3 regions of the Brevibacterium sp. HMSC22B09 genome follow, and region 3 is predicted to be linked to each of the others. Evidence: predicted binding sites of a transcription regulator. Region 3 holds the regulator's gene; each other region holds the start of a gene.
The links. Region 3 encodes HrcA, which represses chaperone genes, less so after heat shock. Its sites were predicted from a motif close to TTNGCACTCGNNNNNNNCGAGTGCNAA; they were not measured.
Positions count from the first base shown of each region.

Region 1: a site for HrcA is predicted at 2,018-2,044, ahead of groL (chaperonin GroEL). Genes of this name have one in related genera too.
Region 2: a site for HrcA is predicted at 3,541-3,567, ahead of groES (co-chaperone GroES). Genes of this name have one in related genera too.

Region 1 covers NZ_KV786007.1:102,295-107,824, forward strand. The annotation lists gene HMPREF3087_RS03855 (hypothetical protein) at 1-111, opposite strand, end outside; gene groL (chaperonin GroEL) at 248-1,879, opposite strand; gene HMPREF3087_RS03865 (cold-shock protein) at 2,308-2,514, opposite strand; gene HMPREF3087_RS03870 (LytR C-terminal domain-containing protein) at 2,594-3,280, opposite strand; gene HMPREF3087_RS03875 (DUF3263 domain-containing protein) at 3,280-3,531, opposite strand; gene HMPREF3087_RS10360 (phospholipase A2) at 3,943-4,467, shown strand; gene HMPREF3087_RS03880 (hypothetical protein) at 4,464-4,730, shown strand; gene HMPREF3087_RS03885 (aldehyde dehydrogenase family protein) at 4,886-5,530, opposite strand, start outside.
Region 2 covers NZ_KV786007.1:403-5,932, reverse strand. The annotation lists gene rsmI (16S rRNA (cytidine(1402)-2'-O)-methyltransferase) at 29-871, shown strand; gene metG (methionine--tRNA ligase) at 968-2,548, shown strand; gene HMPREF3087_RS03455 (TatD family hydrolase) at 2,554-3,483, shown strand; gene groES (co-chaperone GroES) at 3,820-4,113, shown strand; gene groL (chaperonin GroEL) at 4,196-5,530, shown strand, end outside.
Region 3 covers NZ_KV786004.1:20,029-25,558, reverse strand. The annotation lists gene dnaJ (molecular chaperone DnaJ) at 1-1,050, opposite strand, end outside; gene hrcA (heat-inducible transcriptional repressor HrcA) at 1,148-2,152, opposite strand; gene HMPREF3087_RS02360 (DUF3097 domain-containing protein) at 2,351-3,199, shown strand; gene HMPREF3087_RS02355 (hypothetical protein) at 3,400-5,530, shown strand, end outside.

The sequences.
Region 1 (5,530 bases), on a different contig from region 3:
CTTCTTGTTGCTGCGAGCAATGGCGAACGCGGCAGCGCCGCCGGCAACCAGAATGACGAGGAAAGCGAAGCCCATAAAAGTCCCTTCTCCGCATGAAATGTACGGCTTCATTATGGTCGTCCATCCTGCGAAGACACTGAATTGCAGGTCAGCGGAAACCGTGTACGCGCGCAGAAAAGCCGCGGACGCAGACAGTGTGTCTGCGCCCGCGGCTTAGCCTAGTGGACCGTGTTCTCGGCCGGCTGGGTCAGAAGCCCATGCCGCCCATGTCGCCCATTCCGCCGGTGGGGTCACCTGCGGGTGCGGGCTCCGGCTTGTCGGCAACGACGGCTTCCGTCGTGAGGAACAGGCCTGCGATCGAGGCGGCGTTCTGCAGTGCCGAGCGGGTCACCTTGACCGGGTCGTTGACACCGGCAGCCAGGAGGTCTTCGTATTCGCCGGTTGCAGCGTTGAGACCGTGCCCGGTTTCGAGTCCGCGCACCTTTTCGGCAACAACACCGGGCTCGAGGCCGGCGTTGATGGCGATCTGCTTGAGCGGAGCTTCGATGGCCACCTTGACGATGGCTGCACCGGTGGCTTCGTCACCTTCAAGGTTGAGGTTTTCGAAGGCCTTGGCGCTTGCCTGGATGAGGGCCACGCCACCGCCGGCGACGATGCCCTCTTCCACAGCAGCCTTGGCGTTGCGGACAGCATCTTCGATGCGGTGCTTGGTTTCCTTCAGTTCGACTTCGGTTGCGGCACCGGCCTTGATGACTGCAACACCGCCGGCCAGCTTGGCCAGGCGCTCCTGCAGCTTCTCGCGGTCGTAGTCCGAATCCGAGTTTTCGATCTCGGTGCGGATCTGCTGCACGCGACCGGCGATTTCGTCGGCGTCGCCAGCACCTTCGACGATGGTGGTTTCGTCCTTGGTGACAACAACCTTGCGGGCGGTGCCCAGCAGGTCGAGCGATGCATTCTCCAGCTTGAGGCCGACCTCTTCGGCGATGACCTGACCGCCGGTGAGGATCGCAATGTCAGCGAGCTGAGCCTTGCGGCGGTCACCGAAGCCGGGAGCCTTGACGGCGACCGACTTGAAGGTGCCGCGGATCTTGTTGACCACGAGGACGGCGAGGGCTTCGCCTTCGACGTCTTCTGCGATGATCAGCAGCGGCTTGCCCGACTGCTGGATCTTCTCGAGAACCGGCAGGAGGTCCTTCACGTTCGAGATCTTGGAGTTGACGATGAGGATGTAGGGGTCCTCGAGCACCGTTTCCTGGCGCTCTGCGTCAGACACGAAGTAACCGGAGATGTAGCCCTTGTCGAAGCGCATACCCTCGGTCAGTTCGAGTTCGAGGCCGAAGGTGTTGGACTCTTCGACGGTGACGACGCCTTCCTTGCCGACCTTGTCGATGGCCTGCGCAATGAGTTCGCCGATTGCAGGGTCGCCAGCGGAAATGCCGGCGGTGGCAGCGATCTGTTCCTTGGTTTCGATTTCCTTAGCGGAGTCGAGCAGAACTTCGGTCAGCGAGTCGACGGCCTTTTCAATGCCGCGCTTGAGGCTGAGCGGGTCCGCACCGGCTGCGACGTTGCGCAGACCTTCGGACACGAGAGCCTGAGCCAGAACGGTAGCGGTGGTCGTACCGTCACCTGCGACGTCGTCAGTCTTCTTGGCGACTTCCTTGACGAGTTCGGCGCCGATCTTTTCGTAGGCGTCTTCGAGCTCGATTTCCTTGGCGATGGACACACCGTCGTTAGTGATGGTGGGTGCGCCCCACTTCTTTTCGAGAACAACATTGCGTCCGCGGGGACCAAGCGTCACCTTGACTGCATCAGCCAGGGTGTTCAGGCCGGTCTCCAGGCCGCGACGAGCTTCTTCGTCGAATGCAATGAGCTTTGCCATAGTGGCTGGCTTCCTCCCTGTAAGGGGTGGCAGTTGACTAGCACCGCCAGGTGCCCGCGACGGCAGGAAGCTGAACCTGAATCCCTTCTTCAGGCCCGGCTACCTCTGCCTGGGCAGTGCATTTCACCACCACTAGATTTAGCACTCTCGACATGAGAGTGCAAATGCTGGACGTTGCTTCTTCCGACACACCCGTCAGCCGGAATCCACGCCTTAGCCGCACACAAACTCCCGGTAGCCGGGATCTGCGCCTTAGCAACCACTGCTAACAGGAGTTTCTGTTGCTAAAGGGTGGGCAAGTGTTCTGGGACGAGGCGCCGCTCCCCCTGTCGCCGGCACCTCGCCGCCCCTCCTTAGGAAAATGACGGGGGGGGGGAGGGACAGAATCCTGTCCCTCCCCCTCGTGAGAAGTTCAGCTGGGCTGGCTATCAGCCGAGCGGTTCGACGTTCTCAGCCTGAGCGCCCTTTTCGCCCTGCGCGATCTCGAACTGCACGCGGCCGCCTTCAGCCAGCGAGCGGTAGCCCTCCATCTGGATGGCCGAGTGGTGGACGAAGATTTCGTCGGAGGAATCGTCCACGGCGATGAAGCCGTAGCCCTTTTCCGCGTTGAACCATTTGACGGTTCCCTGTGTCATGTCATCTCCCAAATGTGGAACGAAACTTCAGTCTACCGTTCCGGCGGGGCTTAGCCGCCCACCCGAAACAGCTTCAGGCTCAGCCTTCAGCAGGATCGCTGTTTGCCACATCGGGGCCCATGATGATCGTCACGCCCACCTGGTAGCGGCTGGACTGCTCAACGCTGACACCGCCGAGGCCCTCGGCAACACGTTCAGCCGCGTCACGGTATTCCGAAGACGAGTAGTACACGGTGGTCGACGACACGTTGGTGCCGGCGTTGCCCACACGGCCAAGAGTCCAGCCCTGGGACTCGTACTGGTCGGCGTACTTGCGGGCAGCGCCGTTGACGCCGGACGCGTTGAGGATCGACAGGTTCGGGTCACCGCTTTCGCCCGCGACGGTCTTAACGTCACTGCTGCCGGTGGACTCGCCGTCACTCGGGGTGCTCTCTGAGGCTTCATCAGAAGGACCTTCCGAGGCTTCGCCCGATTCGCTTTCGCTCGGTTCAGCCGACTTCGACGATTCATCTGCGGAATCGTCTGCACCGGGCTCGACCTGCTGCTGTTCTTCGACCTTGGCTTCCGGATCAGAACCGGCAGAGCGGATGATATTGACCGCACCGACGATCAGGAGAACCGCGACCAGGGCGAGGACAATGACAACAGCGGTTGCCGCCTTGTGGCCGCCTGCCGCTGCACCGGCTCGGTGAGCTCCGCCTCGGCGGTTGGCCGCGTCTGCTGCGCGACGCTCCGCGCGGGTTTTGTACTGGGGTTCTTCTGCCATCAGCGTGGGATCCTCGCCTGTGCTCTGGTGTCCTGTCGGGAGTCGCGGATTCTGCGAAGCCGTTTGATGAGAACGGGATCTTCGACATAGGCCGCGGGGTTGTCGAGTAGTCTGCCCAGCACCTGGAAATACTGGACGGCAGACAGGTCGAACTGCTCTCGGATCGCGCGGTCCTTAGCTCCCCCGTAGGTGGGCCACTGACCTTCAAAGCGAAGAATCTCCGCTTCGAGTTCCGAAAGCTGCTGCGACATTCGTCCTCCTCTGCACCCGCAATAATACCGGCGGCCCAGCTTCCCGCCAGGCCTCGTCCGAGACTATGGGACCAGGCAGTTCACTTTCCCCGACGTTTACGGGCGTGCGACGCAGCGCGGTATCGAAGCACGGCGGGTCACCACTATTGCACCTGTTGTGTGACAAGGTGCCGGTGAATAAATAAAGACAGAAGTACACTGCCCGTTGGCACTATCCCCGCTGACGCGCCGATGCCTACAACCTTCGCAACTCCTCCCCCCGTCAGCCCCGAAGGCCTGGACGCAGGTCAAATAAGATAACACACCATTTCAAATTTCAATCGAAAAAATCTACTCGCAATCAGCCAACTTGAGTTTACAATCAAGACAGCGCTCGCAAAGACGCAACGCATTTAAATAATGGAGGACAAAATGTCTACGCATTCGTCGCATCTAGGTCGGCTGATAGTTATTTCCACCGCAGTGCTGTCTGCCTTTGCACTGGCGATCACCACAGCAACTCCAGCAACTGCTTCAAATGCTGATACTGTTGCTGTTTCAGAAGAGGAAGCTATCTCTTTACTCCAAGAAGCCCTTAAAGATCACGGCTACCAAGGCGACCTGTCGGAAGACGCTTTGAGGGCCGAGTACGAACGCAGCTCAGACCAAATTTCCCCGATGGCAGCCAACGGCTGCTCCACTCCCAAAGTAGCCAAGAAGCTCACCAAAAAATGGGATAGAATCTTTAAACCAGCGTGTGATCGCCACGACCGATGCTACTCGCCAGGATCAAAAACAGCCCGAAAGACTTGCGACATCCGATTCCGCAACGCGATGCTGAAGATCTGCGCACCACGCCAGGACAGGAAATCATGCAACTCGGCAGCCCATATTTACTACTACTCAGTACGCGCGTTTGGCAAATCCCATTACAAAGGTAAAGGAGACCCATCATGATGCCGAAGACACAGGGCGCACGCACCGTCTTCACGATCCTCCTCTGCGCGGCAGGAGCATTTCTGCTCATCAGCATCGGCGCAACCGTGTGGTCGCAGGCCGGGGACGAGGGCTGGGTCGCAAAGGCCGTCATCGCGTTTGTTTCATGGGCAATGACGATTCCGCTGATCCTGGCCTCCGCGGTGTGGGCCCTCGTCAACTTCTTTTCTTCACGAGACGGAGGCTCGCAAGGTCGGAACACGGCCACACCGCGGGCACACTGACAAGCCCCGATCGGGCCTGTACAGCAACCACAGCAGCCCGAAAGACAAAAGCACATAAGCGGCAGCCGAACTAAACAGCAGCCGAGACACGGCACAGAAAGTGCCCCGGCACCTCGTGTGAGGTAACCGGGGCACTTTCTGTTCAGCGGGTCAGATCAGTTGATCTTGACGTTGATCTGCTTGATCTGGGTGAAGCCTTCGAGCATGCCCTCAAGCGATGCTTCACGGCCGAAGCCGGAGGTCTTCATACCGCCGTAGGACTGGCCGGCCACCTGGCCGCCGCCCTGGTTGACCTGCACCCAGCCGGACTCGATCTTGTCGGCAACGCGCAGCGCACGGTCGACGTCCTTCGTGAAGACATAGGCGGCCAAACCGTAGTCGGAGTCATTCGCCATGGCGACGACTTCCTCTTCCGTCTTGAATTTGATGACGGTCAGCACGGGGCCGAAGATCTCTTCGCGCGAAGTCTGCCATTCGTTCTTGGCGTTGGCGAAGATGATCGGCGCGTGGTAGAAGCCGGGTTCGCCGACTTCGAGCTTGTCAGCGCCGTCGTAGGCGATTTCCACACCCTCGTTGGCCTTGCCCATTTCAATGTAGTTCGCGATCTGGTCGTACTGCTTCTTGTTGATGACGCAGCCGATGTCGCTGTCTTCATCACGCGGGTCGCCGACCTTCATCTTGGCAACACCGTCAACGAGCTTAGCCAGGAAGTCGTCGTAGATGTCCTCGTGCAGGAACAGGCGCGAGCCCATGGTGCACGACTGGCCCTGACGGGCAAAGCGGGTCGACAGGAGAACCTG
Region 2 (5,530 bases), on a different contig from region 3:
GGCACTTCCAGAACAAAAGGACACGACCGTGACTGACAGCTCAGACCGCGCTGCCCTCGTGCTCGTGGGGACGCCGTTGGGCAACCTCGGGGACGCATCGCCGCGCATGCGCGAAGAAATCGCCGCCGCCGATCTCATTGCGGCTGAAGACACCCGCCGATTTCTCGATTTAGCCGAACGGCTCGAAGTCCAGCACACAGCCAAAATCATGAGCCTGTTCGACCACAACGAACAGTCCCGCGCCGAAAGAATCGCCGACGCCGTCGAGTCCGGAATGCGCGTCGTGCTGCTCACCGATGCCGGCATGCCCGGTGTTTCCGACCCCGGCTACCACGTGGTCAAAGCCGTATCCGATCGCGGACTGCCCGTGACCAGCGCACCCGGCCCCACCGCTGTGACAACCGCGCTGGCGCTGTCGGGCCTGCCCACCGACCGCTTCACCTTCGAAGGCTTCCTGCCGCGCAAATCCGGCAAACGCCGCGCCCTGCTGCAATCGCTGGAACGCGAAGAGCGCACCATGGTCTTCTACGAAGCCCCGCACAGAATCGTCCAGTCGGTCGAAGCGATCGTCGAGGTGTTCGGCCACGACCGCAGAATCGCACTGTGCCGAGAACTCACCAAACTGCACGAAGAGGTCATCCGCGGTCGCGCCGCGGATGTGCTGCTCGACATTGCCGACGGCGTACGAGGTGAAATCGCCCTGGTCGTTTCCGGCACCGATGGTCCGGGTGTAGAGCCGGAGGATGTGCTGGAGAGGGTGTCTGAACTCGTCACCCAGGGCATGCGCGGCAAGGACGCAGCAGCACAGGTCGCCAAAACCGCGGGGCTGAAGACCCGCGAAGTCTACGAGGCGTACCTGCACAGGGAGTGACCCGGGGCCGGAGCCTGACCCCAGTGAAAGTCAGGTGCCGGTTCGGATGGTGGGCGGCACCTCGTCATGTCAGTGTCCGGCCGTAGACTGTGCCACATGAGCTTCTACATGACCACGGCGATCGCCTACCCCAACGGCCAGCCGCACATCGGCCACGCATACGAATACATCGCAGCGGACACGATCGCGCGGTTCAAGCGCCTGGACGGCGAAAACACATTCTTCATGACCGGCACTGATGAACACGGTCTGAAAATGCAGCAGACAGCTCAGAAAGAGGGCATCAGCACCCGCGAACTCGCCGACCTCAACGCTGCGAAGTTCAAGAAGCTTCACGACGACCTCAACAGCAGCTACGACCGATTCATCCGCACCACGGACGAAGACCACATCAAGGCCAGCCAGTTCATCTGGCAGAAAATGGTCGATGCCGGCGACATCTACCTGGACAAGTACGCCGGCTGGTACTCCGTGCGGGACGAAGCGTACTACGCAGACGACGAAACCACGGTGCGCGAAGACGGCACCCGCGTGGCCATCAGCACCGGCACGGAAGTCGAATGGACAGAAGAAGAGTCCTACTTCTTCCGTCTGTCGGCCTACCAGGACAAACTGCTCAAGCTCTACGAAGAGCACCCCGAATACGTAGGCCCGGACAGCCGCCGCAACGAAGTCATCGGGTTCGTGTCGCAGGGACTGCAGGACCTTTCGATTTCGCGCACCACCTTCGACTGGGGTGTGCCGGTTCCAGGCGATGACAAGCACGTCATGTACGTGTGGGTTGACGCGCTGACCAACTACTTGACCGGCGTGAGCTACCCGGACGCCGAATCCGAATCGTTCCGCGAATTCTGGCCCGCCGACGTGCACATCATCGGCAAGGACATCCTGCGCTTCCACGCGGTCTACTGGCCGGCATTCCTTATGAGTGCAGGTGTTGAACTGCCCAAGCGCGTTCACGCGCACGGCTTCCTGTTCAACAAGGGCGAAAAGATGTCCAAGTCGATCGGCAACGTGGTCGACCCCTACGACCTCATCGACAGCTTCGGCCTGGACACCCTGCGCTACTTTGTGCTGCGGGAAATCTCCTACGGCCAGGACGGTTCGTACTCCGCCGAAGGCATCATTTCGCGCAAGAACGCAGACCTCGCCAACGAGTACGGCAACCTTGCACAGCGCTCGTTGTCCATGGTCGCGAAGAACCTCGGCGGTATTGTGCCGGACGTTTCCGACGACGAATTCACCGACGACGACCGTGAACTCCTGGAAGCCGCTGCCGCACTGCTCGACAAGGCACGATCGGAAGTCGACCTGCAGGAACTGCACCGCTACGTGGGCGCCCTGTGGCGAGTTCTTGAAGCCGCCAACCGCTACTTCTCGGCACAAGAACCGTGGAAGCTGCGCAAAACCGACGAACGCCGCATGGCGGTTGTGCTCTACACAACGCTTGAAGTTCTGCGCCGCGTAACCATCCTGGTCCAGCCGATCATGCCCGAATCCGCATCCAAGGTCCTTGACCTTCTGGGTGTGGAAGCCGGTAAGGCTGAAGCGGGTGCACACAACATCGAAGCCAGCGACCCGCGCAGCTTCGCTGCTCTGGACGAACGCCTGGCAGGCGGCACTGAGCTTCCCAAACCCGAACCCGTGTTCCCCAAATACGTCGAACCGGAGGACTGATAAGCGTGGCCTCACGCGCAGCGGGAGAGTACCCGGACGTACCCGAACAATTGGCAGCGCCCGGTGTTGACTCCCACACCCACCTGGACATCTGCACCGGCGTGCGCCTGCCGCTGAAGGCCGGCGAAGTCATCGCAGAAGACGTCGTGCCCGGCGAAGACGAACAGTTCCCGCCGCTGTCGTTCTTCTACGAATCCGCCATGGCGGCCGGCATCGAACGAGTAGTCCAGATCGGATGCAACCTGCCGGCCGCCCGCTGGACGGCCGACATCGTGGCCTCCGAAGCCGAAGCTGGAAGGCCCTGGCTGCTGGGTGGAGTCGCTCTGCACCCCAACGAAGCGCCCACGCTTGCCCGCGCAGGACAGCTGGACGATGCCCTGGCGGAAATCGACGAACTCGCAGGCCGCGAACGCGTGCGGGTTGTCGGTGAAACCGGGCTCGACTACTTCCGCACCGACGCATCCGACAGCGCCGACATGGACGCGCAGAAGGAATCCTTCCGCGCGCACATCGAAATCGCCAAGCGCCGCGGCCTCGCCCTGCAGATTCACGACCGTGAAGCACACCAGGATGTCCTCGACACCCTGGCCGAAGTCGGTGCGCCAGACGTCACCATCCTCCACTGTTTCTCCGGGGATGTTGACATGGCCGAAGAATGCGCTCGCCGCGGATACTTCATGTCCTTTGCCGGCAACATCACGTTCAAAAACGCTGCCGGGCTGCGCGAAGCCGCGGCGGTCGTACCGGACGAACTCCTGCTGACTGAAACCGACGCACCGTTCCTCACACCCCACCCACACCGCGGCAAGCCCGGCGGGCCGTATCTCGCTGCACTCAACGCGCGCAAGCTGGCCGAAGTTCGCGGAGTATCTGAAGAGCACATTGCGAACATCACCACCGCCAACGCGCTGCGGGCAATCGGGGAGTGGGCCTGAACTGACGAGCATCCGCTGTTTGCCTGGAGTGACCGCCAGGCAGCCAGATGTGCCTGGTTAGCACTCCGCTTGACCGAGTGCCAAGCGCAGACTACAGTCGGAATTAGCACCTGAGTGGTGCGAGTGCTAATCGCTGAACAATGAGCTGAGCACAGGGCTCAGCCGAAAACCTCAGCACACCGCACTCGTCAAGGACCGTTCCAGCCGGCACCCGCGACGACGGCAGGAAACAGACCAAAGCAGGCGGCGCATGGTCAGAAGACAGCGCCCCAGCTGTCCCCTCCGCTCAAGTTGAACACAGCAACCTTCATACAACTGATCGAAGGAGTTTCCTCCATGTCGGTGAACATCAAGCCGCTTGAAGACCGGATCGTCGTCCGCCAGGTCGAAGCCGAACAGACCACTGCCTCCGGCCTCGTCATCCCGGACACCGCCAAGGAAAAGCCGCAGGAAGGCGAAGTCGTCGCAGTCGGACCCGGCCGCGTTGCCGAAAACGGTACCCGCGTGCCCGTCGACGTCGAAGTCGGCGACAAGGTCATCTACTCCAAGTACGGCGGCACCGAAGTCAAGTACGCAGGCGCAGAGTACCTGGTGCTCTCGGCTCGCGATGTCCTCGCAGTCATCGCCTGATCACTTCCGCACCCACAGCAACCGCCGCCTGACGGGCGGCGCTTGCCGTACAGGCAACGGCTTACAGAAAGAGAAGTGAACCATGGCTAAGACCCTTCTGTTCGACGACGAAGCCCGCAAGGCACTCGAAAAGGGCGTCAACGTTCTGGCCGACACCGTCAAGGTGACGCTGGGACCAAAGGGCCGCAACGTCGTCCTCGACAAGGCGTGGGGCGCACCCACCATCACCAACGACGGTGTGACCATCGCCCGCGAAGTCGAACTCAACGACTCCTACGAAAACCTCGGCGCTCAGCTGGCCAAGGAAGTCGCCACCAAGACCAACGACGTCGCAGGTGACGGCACCACCACCGCAACCGTTCTCGCACAGGCACTCGTGTCCGAAGGCCTGCGCAACGTTGCCGCCGGTGCAGCCCCCGGCCAGCTCAAGGCCGGCATCGAAGCAGCAGTCGAAGCCGTTGAGGCCCGCCTGCTCGAAATCGCTCGCGACGTTTCCGGTTCCAAGGAAATCGCACACGTCGCAGCACTGTCGGCACAGTCCGAAGAAATCGGCGAGCTCATCGCCGACGCCTTCGACAAGGTCGGTAAGGACGGCGTCATCACCATTGACGAATCCCAGGCCTCCGCGGTTGAACTCGAATTCACCGAGGGCATGCAGTTCGACAAGGGCTACCTGTCGCCGTACTTCATCACTGATGCAGACCGTCAGGAAGCAGTGCTTGAGGACCCCTACATCCTCATCAACCAGGGCAAGATCTCGAACATCCAGGACCTCCTGCCGGTGCTCGAAAAGGTTCAGCAGGCATCCAAGCCGCTGCTGATCATCGCCGAAGACGTCGAAGGCGAAGCTCTGTCGACGCTGGTTGTCAACAAGATGCGCGGCATCCTCAACGTTGCCGCCGTCAAGGCTCCCGGTTTCGGCGACCGCCGCAAGGCAATCCTGGAAGACCTCGCAGTCCTCACCGGCGGCGAAGTCATCACCCCGGACATGGGCATGAAGCTCGAACAGGCCACGCTGGAACAGCTCGGCACCGCACGTACCGTCACCGTGACCAAGGACAACACCACGGTCGTCAACGGCGGCGGAGCAGACGAAGCTGTTGCCGGTCGCGTCGCCCAGATTCGCGCTGAGGTCGAAAAGACCGACTCCGAATGGGACCGCGAAAAGCTACAGGAGCGCCTGGCTAAGCTGGCCGGCGGCGTTGCCGTCATCAAGGTCGGCGCAGCCACCGAGGTTGAGCTCAAGGAACGAAAGCACCGCGTCGAAGACGCTGTCGCTGCTACCCGTGCAGCCATCGAAGAAGGCATCGTCGCTGGTGGCGGTACCGCACTCGTGCACGCATCCGCTGCAGCCGAAAACCTCGGCCTCGAAGGTGACGCAGCCACCGGTGCTGACATCGTGCGCCGCGCTGTGCGT
Region 3 (5,530 bases):
CTGCAGACCGTGGTCGGCCGAGTCTTCGCCGCGCATTTCTGAGAGCTGCTGCAGGAGCTTCTTCTGTTCGCCGCTGAGTTTGGTGGGCGTCTGCACGACGACCGTCACCAGCAGGTCGCCGCGGCTTTCACGGCGCAGGCGGCCCGCACCGAGCCCGGCCAGTGTTTCCACGGTGCCGGTCTGAGTGCCCGGTTCGATTGTCAGTTCACGCGGACCGTCGAAGGTTTCGAGTGTCACGGTGCTGCCGAGAGCCGCTGTAGTCATGGGCACGGACAGTTCGGCGCGCAGGTTGTCGCCGTCACGAGTGAAGACGTCATGTTCGCGGACGGTGATTTCGATGTGGAGGTCACCAGCCGGGCCGCCGCCGGGGCCGACCTCACCGTGGCCGGACAGGAGGATGCGGGTGCCGTCGTGCACACCGGCGGGAATCTTGACGGCGAGGGTCTTCTCTTCGCGCACGCGGCCTTCACCGCCACAGCTGTTGCAGGGGTCTTTGATGACATCGCCGTAGCCGGAGCAGTTACCGCACACCTGCTGGGTGCGCATGTCACCCAGGATGGTCCGCTGAACAGCCGAAATGGTGCCGGTCCCGTGACACAGTCCGCAGGTTTCGGGTTTGGTGCCTTCACGGGCACCGCCGCCGTGGCAGGTTTCGCACGTGACGGCCGTCTGCACGCGAATGTCTTCTTTGCCGCCGAAGACAGCGGTTTCAAGGTCGATCGTGAGTTCTACGAGAGCGTCACGACCGGGGCGCACGCGCTGGTTCGGCGGGCCGGCCTGGCGTGGTCCTCCCCCGCCGAAGAACGTGTCGAACAGGTCGGAGAAGCCGCCGAAGCCGCCTGCGCCTCCGGTGGAGCCGCCCATGTCGTACTGGCGTCGCTTATCCGGGTCGGACAGTGTTTCGTAGGCCACGGAGACTTTTTTGAATTCGTCTTCGTGACCGGGGTTGACGTCCGGGTGGTACTTGCGGGCGAGCTTCCTGTAGGCCTTTTTGATGTCGTCTGCGGAAGCGTCGCGTTCAACGCCAAGTGTTTCGTAGTGATCGCTCACTGCTTCTTCTTTCGTTCGGATGCGTCTGTGAAAAGTGCGGGGTTCAGTGGTGTGCTTGCGGTCTTCGGAAGGGCGGTCAGCTGGTCAGAGCGTGCAGTCAGTCCGACAGGATGGTTGACACGTATTTCGCTACAGCTCTGACGGCGGCCATTGTTGTTGGGTAGTCCATGCGGGTGGGGCCAAGAACTGCCAGTGAGGCGGTTGTGTCTTCTGTTCCGTAGCCGGTTGCAATAAGGGATGCTCCGGCCAGGGCTTCGAAGCGGTTCTCACTGCCGATCTGCACGGCAATTCCGTCGGCCTGCATATCCGCCAGCAGCTTGAGCAGAACAACCTGCTCTTCGATTGCTTCAAGTAGAGGACCCATGTGGGTGCCGAACTCACTGCCTGCTCGGGCGAGGTTGGCGGCGCCTGCCATGATCAGCCGGTCCTGCCGTTTGCTGCGGGCAAGTTCCACCAGCCGTTCGGCGATTGCGGTTGCAGTCTGAGCAAGTGCCGCAGGCACCGCGAGTCCGCTGAGGGTGTCTTCAACAGCGTCGAGCCGCGTGTCTTCCAGCTCCTCGTTGAAGGCACGCCTCATGCCCCGGACATCGTCTTCGTCAACCGGGTCGAGCACTTCGACCATGCGCTGTTCGACTTCACCGGTGTCGGTGATGAGGATGACGAGGATCCGCTCGGGGCTCAGCTGCACCAGTTCGATGCGCCGGATGGTGGTCTGTGCGCGCACCGGGTATTGGATGAGGGCCACCTGGTGTGTCAGCCGCGACAGCAGGCGGACTGTCTGCGCGAGGGTGTCGTCAATGCTCTGTGTGCTGGACAGGATCTGGGAAATGGCCCGCTTTTCTGCACTGGAGAGCGGTTTGACGTCGTCGATGCGGTCAACGAAAGCTCGGTAGCCCGCATCGGTCGGGATGCGGCCGGCCGATGTGTGGGGCTGTGCGATGAGGCCTTCTTGTTCGAGTGCCGCCATGTCGTTGCGGATGGTGGCTGAGGAAACACCGAGTTTGTGACGTTCGACAAGGGCTTTCGAGCCGACCGGTTCGTTGGTGGCCACATAGTCTTCGACGATGGCCCGCAGAACTCTGCTGCGCCGCTCGTCGTTCATCCCGCATCGCTCCTATCTGCACCGAACCGGACGGCGTTTGTCAGCCGACCCTCTTGGCACTCTCAGTCTTAGAGTGCCAATTCTAGTGATGCGCGCACATCTATACAAACCCCCTACCTCTGCGGATGTCGGCCCTGCGAGCAAAACCACGCACGACAATGCGACCGGCAGAGCTGACGCGCGGTTATCGTGGTCTTCATGTCTGACCGCTACGGACGCGATGTCCTCTCTTCTGGCCGCACCCACCAACGACCCAAGACCCAGCAGGTTGAGGTCAAACGCGGAATGGTCGTTGAAGAGGTTCAGACCGGCTACGTCGGGGCGATCGTCAAGCTTGAGAAGACCAACGGCGGATTCCTCATCCACCTCGAAGACCGGCACGGTCGCACGCAGGCGTTCCCCCTGGGCTTCGGCTACCTTCTGGAGGGCAAGCCCGTGGAGCTCGTGCGCCCGCGGCCAACCGCACAGAAACAGCCCGGGCGCACCGCCTCGGGAAGCCGTGCCGTGCAGACCAAGGCGCGAGTCGCCCGGGGCAGCCGTATCTGGGTTGAGGGAAAGCACGATGCGGAGCTGGTCGAGAAGATCTGGGGTGACGACCTGCGGGTCGAGGGGGTTGTTGTGGAACCCCTGGGCGGCCTGGATGACCTCATGGAGGCGCTCGTCGAGTTCCAGCCGGATGCCGAGCACCGGGTGGGGGTTCTTGCCGACCACCTGATCGAAGGCACAAAGGAAACGCGGATTGTCAGCGAAGTCGCCAGGCAGCCGTGGGCTGAGCACGTGCGAGTCACGGGGCATCCGTACGTCGATATTTGGCAGGCCGTGAAGCCGTCTGTTGTTGGGATTGCCGAATGGCCGCAGGTGCCGCGCGGAGAAGATTGGAAGCTGGGTGTTCTGCGCCGGATCGGCTGGCCGCACGCCGACCACACCGACACGGCGCGAGCCTGGCAGCGGATTCTCGGTTCAGTGAGGTCCATTGGGGATGTCGACTGGACGCTGTCGGGCCGAGTCGAAGAGCTCATTGACTTCGTGACCGTAGGCAGGCACTGATGGCACCAGTAATCTGCACGTGAGATACACCTAGTCATTTTTTCGAAATAAGTACCTATATTCATGCGAATCTGGTAAAGTCCTGAGTTGCTCTTCAGAAATCCCTGCGCACAGGTCTTTGGGAGGGCATTGTCTGTTTGAACATCGCCATCTGCTGCACTCAGCGGGTGGCGATGCGAGCATCTCGGAAGGGAACCACCGTGGCCATTGTTCGACGTCTTGCGACTGCTGTCACTGCCGGTGCACTCATTGGCGGTATGACCTTCGGCGGCATTGCAGTTGCCGCCCCAGCTGATACTGCGCCCGCCGCAGGTACGCAGAAGTCCGATATTGATCAGCTCGAGGAAGACCTGGCTAAGGCCAAGGACGCGCTGGCGAAAGCGGAAGAAGAACTCGCCGCGCAGGACCCGGACGCTCCAGCTGCTCTAGAGGCTGCACAGAAGGACGTTGACGCAGCTCAGGCTGACGCTGACGCCGCGCAGAAGGCTCTTGACAACGCGAAGAAGACCAACGAAGCGGCGAAGTCGGCGCAGGACAAGGCCCAGAAGGACCTTGACAACAAGCAGGCCGCAGCCGACAAGGCCGCAAAGGAGCGCGATGCCGCGCAGAAGGCCTACGACGATGCCGTCGAAGAAGCCGCGAGCGACGAAGAAATCGCCAAGCTGAAAGCCGATGTCGAGAAAAAGCAGGAAGCTCTCGACTCGGCTAAGGACAAGGCAAAGACCGCTGCGAATGCTCTCAACGAGGCAAAGAAGGATGCTTCGGAAGCAAAAACCGCTGCTGACGCAGCACAGAAGAAAGCTGACGACGCCAAAAAAGCCGCTGACGACGCAGCAGGCGAGAAGACAGCGGCTGAAAAGAAGCGCGACGAAGCGCAGACGGCTGTAGATAAGGCCCAGCAGGCTCTGAACACAGCGAAAGAAAAGCGTGACGCCGCGTGCGCCGCTGTTGAAGACACTCCTGCTGTCAAGGAAGCGCAGCAGAAGCTCGACAATGCCCGGAAGAACCAGACTGCACAGCAGACTGCGCTGGACAACGCTGAGAAGAACGCCGAGCAGGTCCTTAAAGATGAACAGCAGGGCACCGCGGGCTTCTTCCGCTGGCTCGGCGATGAAAAGAACGACGCCGATGCCAAACGCGCCTTTGACCTTCTGACCACCGGGAAGTACACGGATTCGAAGGGGAATACGAAGGACATCAGCCAAAAGACGGACGAACACGGCGATTTCTTCGCCAAAACCGAGCTCAACAAAGACGGCGATGCCACGACGCTGAAGAACTTCAAGGCAACGCTGAAACACATCGACAGGGGCAATGAGCTGCGCCGCAGTGACGATATCTTCCCCAATCGAACAGATCTCAAGGTCAACTCGCTTCTGATGGCCGCCTCGCAGATTCAGACCAATGCGTCGAATGACGTAATTGCCCACCGTCCATACATTGCCGGCTTCGAGAACCTCTCATGGGGTTACTCCGACCCCTACAAAGGTTGGTACGACAAAGAAAAAGCACAGTACAAGGAAGAACCGTACGGCCCTAAGAGCCGCACAGAAGAAGATGACCGCGAAACTGGCCACTACGAAGCCCTGCTAAAAGAGGATTTCGTTCTGACCGGTTTTGCTGTCGTCGACAAAAAAGGAACTAAATACGGCATTGCACATGGCCAGGTTTTCGACCAGAAGAACCGCTGGTACACCGACAGCAGCGCTCCTTCATACACAACTGAGGAATACAGCGCGCTGATCTCCGAGTACGAAAAGTACCTCGATGAGGGCAAAAAGGAAGTCGACGAGGCCCAGAAGGCGCTGAACGAAGCTAAGGCTGAAGTCACAGCGGCTGAGCAGGCTCTCAAGGATGCACAGGCTTCTGCTTCCAAGGAATGCGAGACTGCAGAGGCTGAACAGAAGAAGGCCCAGGGCGCTCTGACCGCCGCTCAGAAGGATCTCGATTCTGAAAAGGCGAATGCTGAAGCAGCTGCGAAGGCTGCTGAGGATGCCAAGGCTAAGAGCGACGAAGCGAAGAAGGAAGCCGAGGAAGCTCAGAAAGCCAAGGCTGACAAGGACGCAGCCGTTGATACGGCCCAGGCTGACGCTGACACGGCCGATGCCGCTGTGACGACAGCGCAGTCTGAACTTGACGCCGCACAGAAGAAGCTCGCTGATGCCACTCCAAAGCTCGACGACCTGAAAAAAGCCGCCGATGACGCACAGGACAAGGCTGACAAGGCAGACGCGGCGGTTGCTGCCGCCGAAACTGCTCTTGCCGAAGCTGACGGTAAGGCCAAGGGCGCAGCCCAGGCTGTTGAAGACGCAGAAAAGGCTGTCGAGGATG